One region of the Streptomyces sp. NPDC054796 genome, then DNA from elsewhere that is predicted to be linked to it. Evidence: predicted binding sites of a transcription regulator. Region 1 holds the regulator's gene; each other region holds the start of a gene.
What was found. Region 1 encodes HrcA, which represses chaperone genes, less so after heat shock. Its sites were predicted from a motif close to TTNGCACTCNGNNNNNCNGAGTGCNAA; they were not measured.
Positions count from the first base shown of each region.

Region 1 (4,262 bases):
GCGGGCTCGGCGGCGAGGGCGCTCGCGGGCAGCGAGCCGTCCTCGGGCATGGGCTCGCCATCGGGCAGTGCGGAGGGCATACGTCCATTGTCCGGTACGCGCGGACCGTAAGCCGCGCCTGTGCCGCACGGCGAAGCGGAACCCGCCCGTGACCTGCGCGGAGCCCGCGTCGGGCTCCGCGCCCGTCAAGCGGAGGCGGGCCCGCCCACCGTCACATGGTCGATGAGGTGCTCGACGCGCCCCAGCAGATCGGGTTCCAGATCGCGGTAGCTGCGGACGCTGCCCAGGATGCGCCGCCAGGCGGCACCCGTGTTCTCCGGCCAGCCCAGTGCGCGGCACACGCCGGTCTTCCAGTCCTGCCCCTTCGGCACCCGGGGCCACGCTTCGATGCCCACGGAGGCGGGCTTCACCGCCTCCCAGATGTCGATGTACGGGTGGCCCACGACCAGCACGTCCTCGCCCGTGACCCGCTCCGCGATGCGGGATTCCTTCGAGCCGGGCACGAGGTGGTCGACCAGTACGCCGAGGCGTGCCTCGGGGGAGGGACCGAAGGCTTCCACGATCGCGGGGAGGTCGTCGACGCCCTCCAGGTACTCCACGACGACGCCCTCGATGCGCAGGTCGTCGCCCCACACCTTCTCGACCAGCTCCGCGTCGTGCCGTCCCTCCACATAGATCCGTCCCGCGCGTGCCACCCGGGCCCGCGCGCCCGGCACCGCCAGCGAACCGGAAGCCGTGAGCCTGCGCCCCGTCGGCCCGGAGGCGCCCCCGGGCCCGGAAGCGGAGCCGCCGGATGAGGCGGAGGCGGCAGAGGCGGCGGCCGTGGGCCGTACCAGCGTCACCGGCTTCCCCTCCAGCAGGAAGCCGCGCGGCTCCATGGGGAAGACGCGGTGCTTGCCGAAGCGGTCCTCAAGGGTGACCGTCGGGCCCTCCGCCGTCTTCTCGCACCGGATCACCGCGCCGCAGAAGCCGGTGGTGACCTCCTCGACCACGAGGTCGGGCTCCGCCGGAACCTCGGGGACGGGCCGCCGCTGCTTCCACGGCGGCGTCAGATCGGGGCTGTATCGCTTGCTCGGACCGCTGCGCATGCGCTCATTCTTCACGGCCTCTTCAGCCGTCCGCGAACCGGCGTGCCGCTCAGCCGTCCGCGAACCGCTGTGCCAGCCGCTCGCGTTGGGCGCGCACGAAGTCGGCGCCGACGACGGCGCCGTGCCCCGGCACGTAGCGCGCGTCCTCGCCGCCCAGCGCCAGCAGCCGGTCCAGCGCCTGCGGCCAGTGGCCCGGGTGGGCGTCGCGCCCGGCCTGGGGCTCGCCCGACTCCTCCACCAGGTCGCCGCAGAAGACGACCTCGCGGGCCTCCCCGCCCGCAGCGCCGCCCGCCGAACCCCCGGCGCCCGGTACCAGCACCGCCAGATCGTGCCCCGTGTGCCCGGGCCCGACGTTCGCGAGCAGCACCTGCCGGTTCCCGAAGGTGAGGGTGAGTTCGCCGGAGACGGGGTGGTGCGGGCGCACGAGGACGTCCACCGCCTCGGTCGCAGCGTCCGGGGCGAGACCGTGCGCGACGGCGTCGTCGCGCAGCGCCTCGCGCGCTCGCGGACGCGCCAGCAGCTCGTCCACGCCGACGGCGCCGTAGACCTGCACACCGGCGAACGCGGCCGTGCCCAGCACATGGTCGAAGTGGGGGTGGGTGAGGGCGATGTGCGTCACGGGGAGGCCGAACAGTTCCCGCAGCTCGGAGCGGATGCGTGCCCCCTCGCGCAGGGACGATCCGGTGTCGACGACGAGTACGCCCTCGTCGCTCGCCACGGCGCCCACGGTGGCGTCCCAGCCGGGAAGCCTGCGCCGTACGACGCCGGGCGCCAGCCGCTCCCAGCCCGGGCTGGCGCCCGTGTCCGCCGCAGGTCCGTCGTCCGCTCCCTCTTCCCAATGGCCCGTCATACGACGACGCTAACGGCAGCCCTCTCCCGGCGCCCGGCCGGCGGCTGCCTCACGGGTGCGGCGGAAGGGCCGCGATACCGTCAGGTCCGGCCACCCTTGCCCCGGCCATGGTGACCGGCCGTACACTGGCCCGGGGAAAGCTGGCACTCATCCGGTGAGAGTGCCAGGGAATGCCAGGAAGCGGCAGAGAATCCGGACCTACGGCCGGGCGGGAGGTGTGCGCGATGCTCAGTGAACGCAGACTCGAAGTGCTGCGCGCCATCGTCCAGGACTACGTGGGCACCGAGGAGCCCGTGGGTTCCAAGGCGCTCACGGAGCGGCACAACCTGCGGGTGTCCCCGGCCACCGTGCGTAACGACATGGCGGCGCTGGAGGACGAGGGGTACATCGCCCAGCCGCACACCAGCGCCGGGCGCATCCCGACGGACAAGGGGTACCGCCTCTTCGTCGACAAGCTGGCCGGGGTGAAGCCGCTGTCCTCGCCGGAGCGCCGGGCCATCCAGAACTTCCTGGACGGCGCCGTCGATCTGGACGATGTGGTGGGCCGCACGGTGCGGCTGCTCGCGCAGCTCACCCGGCAGGTCGCCGTGGTGCAGTACCCCTCGCTGACGCGCTCGACGGTGCGGCACGTGGAACTGCTCTCGCTGGCGCCCGCGCGGCTGATGCTCGTGCTCATCACGGACACGGGCCGCGTCGAGCAGCGCATGATCGATACTCCTGGGCCCATCGGAGAGGCCACCCTGGCCGATCTGCGGGCCCGGCTCAACAGCCGGGTCGTGGGCGAGCGGTTCACGGAGGTCCCGTCCCTCGTGCAGGACCTGCCCGAGGCGTTCGACGCGGACGACCGCGGCTCGATCTCGGCGGTCCTGGCGACGCTCCTGGAGACCCTGGTGGAGGAGACCGAGGAGCGGCTGATGATCGGCGGCACCTCGAACCTCACCCGCTTCGGGCACGACTTCCCCCTGACCATCCGGCCGGTGCTGGAGGCCCTGGAGGAGCAGGTCGTGCTGCTCAAGCTGCTCGGGGAGGCCAAGGACCCGGGCATGACGGTACGAATCGGGCATGAGAATGCCCACGAGGGCCTGAGTTCCACATCGGTCGTATCGGTCGGCTACGGTTCGGGCGACGAAGCAGTCGCCAAGCTCGGCGTGGTCGGACCGACCCGCATGGACTACCCCGGAACGATGGGAGCGGTACGCGCAGTGGCACGTTACGTCGGACAGATCCTCGCGGAGTCGTAAGTGGCGACGGACTACTACGCGGTCCTCGGCGTGCAGCGCGACGCCTCGCAGGACGAGATCAAGAAGGCTTTCCGCCGCCTGGCCCGCGAGCTGCATCCGGACGTCAATCCGGACCCGAAGACCCAGGAGCGGTTCAAGGAGATCAACACCGCTTACGAGGTGCTGTCGGACCCGCAGAAGAAGCAGGTCTACGACCTCGGCGGCGACCCCGCCTCGGGTGCCGCGGGCGGCGGGCCCGGCGGCTTCGGCGCGGGCTTCGGGAACTTCTCGGACATCATGGACGCGTTCTTCGGCACCGCGTCGCAGCGCGGGCCCCGGTCCCGCACGCGGCGGGGCCAGGACGCCATGATCCGGCTGGACATCGATCTGGACGAGGCGGCCTTCGGGACCACCAAGGAGATCCAGGTCGACACCGCCGTCGTCTGCACCACGTGCAGCGGCGAGGGCGCGGCGCCCGGCACCTCGGCGCAGACGTGTGACATGTGCCGGGGCCGTGGTGAGGTCTCCCAGGTCACGCGCTCCTTCCTGGGCCAGGTCATGACCTCGCGCCCCTGCCCGCAGTGCCAGGGCTTCGGCACCGTCGTCCCCACCCCGTGCCCCGAGTGCGCCGGTGACGGCCGCATCCGCTCGCGGCGCAGCCTCACCGTCAAGATCCCCGCGGGTGTCGACAACGGCACCCGCATCCAGCTCGCCGGCGAGGGCGAGGTCGGCCCCGGCGGCGGTCCCGCTGGCGATCTCTACGTCGAGATCCACGAGAACGCGCACCCCGTCTTCCAGCGCCGGGGCGACGATCTGCACTGCACGGTCACCATTCCGATGACGGCCGCGGCGCTCGGCACGAAGGTGCCGCTGGAGACGCTCGACGGGATGGAAGAGGTCGACATCCGGCCGGGCACGCAGTCCGGCCAGTCGATCCCGCTGCACGACCGCGGCATCACGCATCTGCGGGGCGGCGGCCGTGGCCAGCTCATCGTCCACGTCGAGGTGACCACCCCGACGAAGATGGAGCCCGAGCAGGAGGAGCTGATGCGCAGGCTCGCGAAGCTGCGCGGCGAGGAGCGGCCCACGGGCACGTTCCAGCCG
Region 1 covers NZ_JBSHAO010000035.1:65,145-69,406, forward strand. Annotated here, with positions in the region: gene hemW (radical SAM family heme chaperone HemW) at 1-80, opposite strand, end outside; gene ACWGJ2_RS26240 (DUF3097 domain-containing protein) at 186-1,088, opposite strand; gene ACWGJ2_RS26245 (MBL fold metallo-hydrolase) at 1,138-1,938, opposite strand; gene hrcA (heat-inducible transcriptional repressor HrcA) at 2,163-3,179, shown strand; gene dnaJ (molecular chaperone DnaJ) at 3,180-4,262, shown strand, end outside.

Region 2 (4,262 bases), on a different contig from region 1:
GTCTACGGCGGCGACCTGGTCGGCATCGAGGGCAACTACGACGACGTCAACCGCTTCTGCTCCGAGCTGATCGGCGACCCGCTGGGCGAGGGCTGGGGGTTCGTCAACGTCAACCTGCGCCCGTACTACGGCGAGGGCTCGAAGACGCTCGCGTACGAGATCTGCGAGCAGCTCGGCTGGGAGCTGCCGGACCAGATCGTGATCCCGATCGCCTCGGGCTCGCAGCTCACGAAGATCGACAAGGGTCTGAAGGAGCTGATCAGGATCGGGCTCGTCGAGGACAAGCCCTACAAGATCTTCGGCGCCCAGGCCGAGGGCTGCTCGCCCGTCTCCCGCGCATTCAAGGACGGGCACGACGTCGTGCGCCCGGTGCGCCCGGACACGATCGCCAAGTCGCTGGCCATCGGCAACCCGGCCGACGGGCCCTATGTCCTGGACATCGCACGCCGTACGGGCGGCGCGGTGGAGGATGTGAACGACGAGCAGGTCGTCGACGCGATCAAGCTGCTGGCGCGCACGGAGGGCATCTTCGCCGAGACCGCGGGCGGCGTGACCGTCGGCGTGACCAAGAAGCTGATCGAGGAAGGGCAGCTCGACCCCTCCCTCACCACCGTCGTCCTCAACACGGGCGACGGACTCAAGACCCTGGACGCGGTCGCCCCGACCACCGGTCCTTCCGCCATCATCCGTCCGAACCTGGACTCCTTCCGAGAGGCTGGCCTCGCATCATGAGCGTGAATGTCCGTATCCCCACCATCCTCCGTACGTACACCGGTGGCCAGGCCGAAGTGAGCGCCGAGGGCGCCACGCTGTCCGAGGTGCTGACGGACCTGGAGAAGAACCACGCGGGCATCGGCGCGCGCGTTCTCGACGACGAGGGCAAGCTGCGCCGCTTCGTCAACGTGTACGTGAACGACGACGACGTCCGCTTCGAGCAGGGCCTGGAGACGCCGACGCCGGACGGCGCGGGTGTCTCCATCATCCCGGCCGTCGCGGGCGGCTGCTGAGTCCCGACGGGGTCCGGCGGGGGCCCGGCAGGGTCCGCTTCCCCCGGCCTCCATGATTCTTCGATGGGTCTTCGTTGAATCTTCACTGATGACGGGCCCGAAGCGTCCGTGAACGGTCAACGCATCGAATATTGTCGAATCGCTCCCTCCTGATCCGACCGGAGGGAGCGATTCCGCATTCCGGGCCGCGATAGGGTGGCGTCACTTCCCTCCCCCGTGCGCGCCCAGCGCATATGAGAACGCGACAAGTTGTGCCCCAAAACGAGGCCGCAATTGTCGTGTTGGTGGCCTATGCCCGGCCCGACTTGCCCTGATTTCAAGGGACTTCAGCGTTTATTCCCGATCGGCCGTACCCAGAATTCTCGTCCGATTGACCTGTTGCAGAGGGCGTCCGTGCAGATACATTCAGCCGCGGTCGACGCGTTCCGGCGCACGCTTCCGCTTAGGCAGAAGTGAGGTCTGACCCGGGTTCGTGAAGTGCGGGCTCGTGCAAGGGCCAGTAATAGGGGAGTTAGGAATGGCTCAGGGCACCGTCAAGTGGTTCAACGCGGAGAAGGGGTACGGCTTCATCGCGGTCGACGGTGGTGCGGACGTGTTCGTCCACTACAGCGCGATCCAGATGGACGGCTACCGCACTCTCGACGAAGGGCAGCGGGTCGAGTTCGAGATCTCGCAGGGTCAGAAGGGGCCGCAGGCGGACATGGTCCGCGTGACCGGCTGAGCGCCGACCAGACTGCGCAGAGCGTGGAGGGGCCGCATCTTCGGATGCGGCCCCTCATGTCTGTCCGGGGGCCGTTTTCGTCCGGGGCCCGGCTCATGGGGGCCCGGCTCATGGGGGCCCGGACCGGCCGACCGGTCCGGAGTCGTACCGTCGGATACGGAGCGCGTGCGGATCCGGCGAGGTGTGCGGATCCGGTGGGGCGCGCGGACTCGTGCCGGAGGGCTGTTCACGTCCGCGCGCACAGCCGCGCACGTCCGCGCGCGTATACACGCGCCCCGCCGAGCACCCCGCGCCGGGCCTTCGAACCGCCGCAGCCGCTTGCACTCGCGGGGGTCGAGTGCTAATCATTGGCGTTAGCACTCTACGAGTGAGAGTGACAACGAAGGACCGGGTCGGTGAGGCCCGCAGCCGGGTGGGTGCAAGGAACCGCCCGGGTTGCAGGCCGTCCGTCGCGGGCGCCAGCGCGGTCCGGATCATCCGTACCCTGGCTTCGCCGGGGGGACCCCCAGTCCGGGAGGACCACTTCACATGGCCAAGATCATCGCGTTCGACGAGGAGGCGCGGCGCGGCCTTGAGCGCGGTATGAACCAGCTCGCCGATGCCGTCAAGGTCACCCTCGGGCCCAAGGGCCGCAACGTCGTGCTGGAGAAGAAGTGGGGCGCCCCCACGATCACCAACGACGGTGTCTCCATCGCCAAGGAGATCGAGCTCGAGGACTCCTACGAGAAGATCGGCGCCGAGCTGGTCAAGGAGGTCGCGAAGAAGACGGACGACGTCGCCGGTGACGGCACGACGACCGCGACCGTCCTCGCCCAGGCGCTCGTCAAGGAGGGCCTGCGCAACGTGGCCGCGGGTGCCAACCCGATGGCGCTGAAGCGCGGCATCGAGAAGGCCACCGAGGCCGTCTCCGGCGCGCTGCTGGAGCAGGCCAAGGACGTGGAGACCAAGGAGCAGATCGCCTCCACCGCCTCCATCTCCGCCGCCGACGCCCAGATCGGCGAGCTCATCGCCGAGGCGATGGACAAGGTCGGCAAGGAAGGCGTCATCACCGTCGAGGAGTCGCAGACCTTCGGTCTGGAGCTTGAGCTCACCGAGGGCATGCGCTTCGACAAGGGCTACATCTCCGCCTACTTCGCCACCGACATGGAGCGGATGGAGGCCGAGCTGGAGGACCCGTACATCCTCATCGTCAACTCCAAGATCAGCAACGTGAAGGACCTCCTTCCGCTGCTGGAGAAGGTCATGCAGTCGGGCAAGCCGCTGCTGATCATCGCGGAGGACGTCGAGGGCGAGGCTCTCTCCACGCTGGTCGTCAACAAGATCCGCGGCACCTTCAAGTCCGTCGCCGTCAAGGCCCCGGGCTTCGGCGACCGCCGCAAGGCCATGCTCGGCGACATCGCCATCCTCACCGGCGGTCAGGTCATCTCCGAGGAGGTCGGCCTCAAGCTGGAGAACGCCGGTCTGGAGCTGCTCGGCCGCGCCCGCAAGGTCGTCATCACCAAGGACGAGACCACCATCGTCGACGGTGCCGGTGACAGCGAGCAGGTCCAGGGCCGCGTCAACCAGATCCGCGCCGAGATCGACAACAGCGACTCGGACTACGACCGCGAGAAGCTCCAGGAGCGTCTGGCGAAGCTGGCCGGCGGCGTGGCCGTCATCAAGGCCGGTGCCGCCACCGAGGTCGAGCTGAAGGAGCGCAAGCACCGCATCGAGGACGCGGTGCGCAACGCCAAGGCCGCCGTCGAGGAGGGCATCGTCGCCGGTGGTGGCGTGGCTCTGCTCCAGGCGTCCAGCGTCTTCGAGAAGCTGGAGCTGGAGGGCGACGAGGCCACCGGTGCCGCCGCCGTCAAGCTGGCCCTGGAGGCCCCGCTCAAGCAGATCGCGGTCAACGCCGGTCTCGAGGGTGGCGTCATCGTCGAGAAGGTCCGCAACCTCACCCCGGGCAACGGCCTCAACGCCGCCACCGGCGAGTACGTGGACATGATCGCCGAGGGCATCATCGACCCGGCCAAGGTGACGCGCTCCGCGCTCCAGAACGCCGCCTCCATCGCGGCGCTCTTCCTCACCACCGAGGCCGTCATCGCCGACAAGCCGGAGAAGGCCGGGGCCGGCGCCGCCGACCCGACCGGTGGCATGGGCGGTGGCATGGACTTCTGATCCACCGGAGTTTCCCGGCGGATCGGCGGCTCCACGCCGTACGGATCGGACCGAGGGCGGCATCCCCTGCACGGGGGTGCCGCCCTCGGCGCGTGTCAGGGGCGGTTCCCGGAGTCGGTTCTCCGGGGGCGGGTGGTGGAGGGGGGTGTGCCGCAGGAGGCGTACGGATTCTCATACGGGGGTCGCGCGCGTGAGCACGTACGGGGGGCGTACGGAGGGGGCCGGGCACGGGCGCGCGGTGCGCGGCGGGTGCTTCGGCCGCCGTCGCGCCCACGGCGGTTTAGCCCGCCGCAGCGGGGCTAACCGGACCGGGCAGGTTTCCACGAGCCGCACGAGCTACGAGAGACGAAAGCCCGGGGTGGGACACATGACCGCAG
Region 2 covers NZ_JBSHAO010000005.1:52,374-56,635, forward strand. Annotated here, with positions in the region: gene thrC (threonine synthase) at 1-732, shown strand, start outside; gene ACWGJ2_RS05970 (MoaD/ThiS family protein) at 729-1,007, shown strand; gene ACWGJ2_RS05975 (cold-shock protein) at 1,525-1,728, shown strand; gene groL (chaperonin GroEL) at 2,257-3,885, shown strand; gene ACWGJ2_RS05985 (hypothetical protein) at 4,253-4,262, shown strand, end outside.
Region 2: a site for HrcA is predicted at 2,082-2,108, ahead of groL (chaperonin GroEL). Genes of this name have one in related genera too.

Region 3 (4,262 bases), on a different contig from region 1:
CTCCAGCACCTTCGCGGCGTGGACGAGCGCGGAGCCGCCACCGGAGACGATGCCCTCCTCGACGGCGGCGCGCGTTGCGGAGATGGCGTCCTCCAGGCGGTGCTTCTTCTCCTTCAGCTCGACCTCGGTGGCCGCGCCGACGCGGATGACGCACACGCCGCCGGCCAGCTTGGCCAGGCGCTCCTGGAGCTTCTCGCGGTCCCAGTCCGAGTCCGTGGACTCGATCTCGGCCTTGATCTGGGCGACGCGCGCCTGGACGTCCTCGCCCTTGCCAGCACCGTCGACGATGGTGGTGTCGTCCTTGGTGATGGTGACGCGGCGGGCCGTGCCCAGCACGTCGAGACCGGCCTGGTCGAGCTTGAGGCCGACCTCTTCGGCGATGACCGTGGCGCCGGTCAGCGTCGCCATGTCGCCCAGCATCGCCTTGCGGCGGTCGCCGAAGCCGGGGGCCTTCACGGCGACGGCGTTGAAGGTGCCGCGGATCTTGTTGACGACGAGCGTGGACAGGGCCTCGCCCTCGACGTCCTCGGCGATGATCAGCAGCGGCTTGGAGCCACCGGCCTGCATGATCTTCTCCAGCAGCGGCAGCAGGTCCTGGATGGACCCGATCTTGCCCTGGTGGATCAGGATGTACGGGTCGTCGAGGACGGCCTCCATACGCTCCTGGTCGGTGACCATGTAGGGCGAGAGGTAGCCCTTGTCGAAGGCCATGCCCTCGGTGAAGTCCAGCTCAAGACCGAAGGTCTGCGACTCCTCGACGGTGATGACACCGTCCTTGCCGACCTTGTCCATCGCCTCGGCGATCAGCTCGCCGACCTGCTTGTCCTGGGCGGACAGACCGGCGACAGCGGCGATGTCCTCCTTGGAGTCGATCGGCTGGGCCGAGGCCAGCAGGTCGTCGGAGACGGCCTTGACGGCGGCGTCGATGCCCTTCTTCAGGGCGGCCGGGGAGGCACCGGCGGCGACGTTGCGCAGGCCCTCGCGTACGAGCGCCTGGGCGAGCACGGTGGCGGTGGTGGTGCCGTCACCCGCGATGTCGTTGGTCTTGGTCGCCACCTCCTTCACGAGCTGGGCGCCGAGGTTCTCGTAGGGGTCCTCGACCTCGACCTCACGGGCGATGGTCACGCCGTCGTTGGTGATGGTCGGGGCGCCGAACTTCTTGTCGATAACGACGTTGCGGCCCTTGGGGCCGATGGTGACCTTGACCGTGTCGGCAAGGCTGTTCACGCCGCGCTCAAGGGCGCGACGGGCGTCCTCGTCGAACTTCAGGATCTTCGCCATGGGAGCTGTTAAGTCCTTTCGTTGCGATCCTCGGCCGCCGGACACGGCAGCCGCCATCGCTCAGACGAACCGCGCCCTGGCCCCGGCCATCTCGTATTCGGATGCGGGAACCAGGGCGCGGGTCAGAAGCAATATTCCGGCTTCGCGGCTTCGGAAAGCCTCGATGACCGCTTCGGGCCGACGGCCGTCGGGCCTGGGCCCATGGCCGGTGGCCTTACAGGTGAATTACTTCTCGACGATCGCGAGAACGTCGCGAGCCGAGAGGACGAGGTAGTCCTCGCCGCTGTACTTCACCTCGGTACCGCCGTACTTGCTGTACAGCACGATGTCGCCGACCTTGACGTCGAGCGGCAGGCGGTTGCCGTCCTCGAAGCGGCCCGGGCCCACGGCAAGGACGGTGCCCTCCTGGGGCTTCTCCTTCGCGGTGTCCGGGATGACCAGGCCAGAGGCCGTGGTCTCTTCAGCGTCGAGCGGCTGGACCACAATGCGGTCCTCAAGCGGCTTGATGGCAACCTTGGAGCTGGCGGTCGTCACGATCCGACCTCCCCCTTCGGAGATCTCATCACGGGGTCATATGTCTGGGGTGGCGACCTGGTAGATCCGTCGTCGCGGGTGCCGGATCTGCCTGTCGCGACTAGCTGGCACTCACCAGGGGAGAGTGCCAGGGTTGAGATTATGCCGCGGTTAGCACTCCGTCAACCAGAGTGCCAGCGAGCCGCCCGCGCCCCCCGTCGGCGCCGGGACGTGGCAAGGGAATTCCGCCAGGGAGAATGGGGGCGTGGATCTTGACGCTTTCTCCCGGCTCCTGGGCGACGAGGGGCAGTCCCTCCTCGCCGGGCTGCGCGACTTCGACCCGGCGCACGAACTCTCCGTCGCGACGAGGCTGCGCCGCGACCACCCCGCCGAACTGGTCTCCGCAGCGCTCGCGCAGGCGCGGCTGCGGCAGCGCGCCGTGGCGAAGTTCGGTACCGAGGACGCGGCGCGGATGTACTTCACGCCCAACGGCCTGGAGCAGTCGACCCGCGCGACCGTCGCGGCGCACCGGGCCCGCCGCTTGACCGGGGAACTGGGCGTGCGGCGGCTGGCCGACCTCTGCTCGGGCGTCGGCGGCGACGCGCTCGCGCTGGCCCGCGCCGGGGTGTCGGTGCTGGCCGTGGACCGGGACCCGCTGACCTGCGCGGTGGCCAGGGCCAACGCCGAGGCCCTGGGGCTGGCCGACCGCATCGAGGTGCGGTGCGAGGACGTGACCGAGACCGACATCTCGGGGTACGACGCGGTCTTCGTCGACCCCGCGCGGCGCGGCTCGGGACGGGGCGGACAGGGCGGACGGAGCGGCTCCGGGAAGGGCGGCGGGCCGGGGCGCGGCGGGGCCCGTATCTTCGATCCCGAGGCGTACTCGCCCCCGCTGAGCTGGGCCGTCGAGGTCACCCGTCGCGTCTCGCACGCGGCGCTCAAGGTCGCGCCCGGCATCCCGCACGAGGTCGTACCGTCCGACGCCGAGGCCGAGTGGATCTCGGACGGCGGCGATGTGAAGGAGGCCGTGCTCTGGTTCGGCGCGGGGGTGGAGGACGGTCTCGTCCGGGCGACGCTGCTGCCCGGCGGGGACACCCTGACGGGGACCGGGCTCCCCGACCCGGAGCCCGGGGACGTCGGGCGCTATCTGTACGAGCCGGACGGCGCCGTGATCAGGGCGCACCTGGTCTCCGAGGTCGCGGCACGGGTCGAAGGCCGTCTCCTCGATCCGACGATCGCGTATGTGACGTCCGACGCGCTGGTCCCGACGCCGTACGCGACCGCCTACGAGATCACCGACGTGCTGCCCTTCAACGTCAAGAAGCTGCGCGCCCTGCTGCGGGAGCGCGGGGTGGGCGTGGTCACCGTGAAGAAACGGGGCTCCGCCGTCGAGCCCGAGGAACTCCGCCGGAAGCTGAAGCCCGAGGGTCCGCACGCCTGCACAGTCTTCCTCACCCGGGTCGCGGGTGCCCCGATGACGCTGCTGGGGCACCCGGCGACACGGGCGGCGTGAGCGCGTGCGCGGCGTGCGCGGCGTGCGCGGCGTGCGCGGCCGTCGGGCTCAGCAGTTCTTGTAGCCGCTCCCCGTGCGGCTCCACGAGCAGGTGTCCAGGGAGCTGCCGGAGGCGGAGCGCAGCGTGGCCTTGTCCCCGCTGTTGTTCCACACGTACCAGCTACGGCCCCAGTAGCGGTCGGTGCTCTTGTTGGTGCCCTTGCCCGTGTGCACGCGGACGCTCTTGCCGGACTTCAGGGTGAAGGTGCCGAAGGTGTACTTGTAGCCCGCGCTGTCCTTCACCGTGTAGCCCTTGAGGCTGACGCTCCGGCTGGAGACGTTCTTCAGGGTGAAGTACTCGGCGTTGACGCTGGAGTTGCCGCCCCTGTCGCTGCCTGGCGAGTCGTAGCGGAAGTAGCGGAACTGGACGGCCGAGGCCGCCTGCGCGGGCGCGGCGAGCGTGAGCGCGAGCACGGCGGCGGCCCCCGCCGCCGCCGCCGGTATCAGGGCATGCCGGATCTTCATGGTGGTCCCCCCTAGGACACGGCCCGGCTTCGCACACCGGGCAGGATCGATACTTTAAGCCGCAACATCCCCTGTGTCCGCACACTTACGGAGAATCGGTCACATCCGTACCGACGCCCTCCGCCTTCTCGACGTGCTCCCGGGCACTCCCCGGCACTCCCCTGCCTCACTCGTCCGGGTGAAGTCGCGGGCCCGTTCCGTTCGTGTGGGCTCGCTGAGGTGAAAACGGGGCGCGAGGAGAAGCGATGCGCGCCCCGCCAGGTGTCAGTGGACGGCCAGGCTCTCCCTCACCTGATCGACGAGCCGGTCGACGGAGACCGCGCCCGCGCTGGACGCCGCGCCGAGAGAACCGGACAGCCGGTCGAAGGGCACGAAGGGCCCTGACCGCTCCTCGCGCAGCCGCAGCAGCCGGTCCACGGGCGCCGTCAGCGACTTGACGGGGTCGGCCAGC
Region 3 covers NZ_JBSHAO010000038.1:67,776-72,037, forward strand. Annotated here, with positions in the region: gene groL (chaperonin GroEL) at 1-1,281, opposite strand, end outside; gene groES (co-chaperone GroES) at 1,507-1,815, opposite strand; gene ACWGJ2_RS27450 (class I SAM-dependent methyltransferase) at 2,060-3,307, shown strand; gene ACWGJ2_RS27455 (lamin tail domain-containing protein) at 3,356-3,811, opposite strand; gene ACWGJ2_RS27460 (hypothetical protein) at 4,076-4,262, opposite strand, start outside.
Region 3: a site for HrcA is predicted at 1,966-1,992, ahead of groES (co-chaperone GroES). Genes of this name have one in related genera too.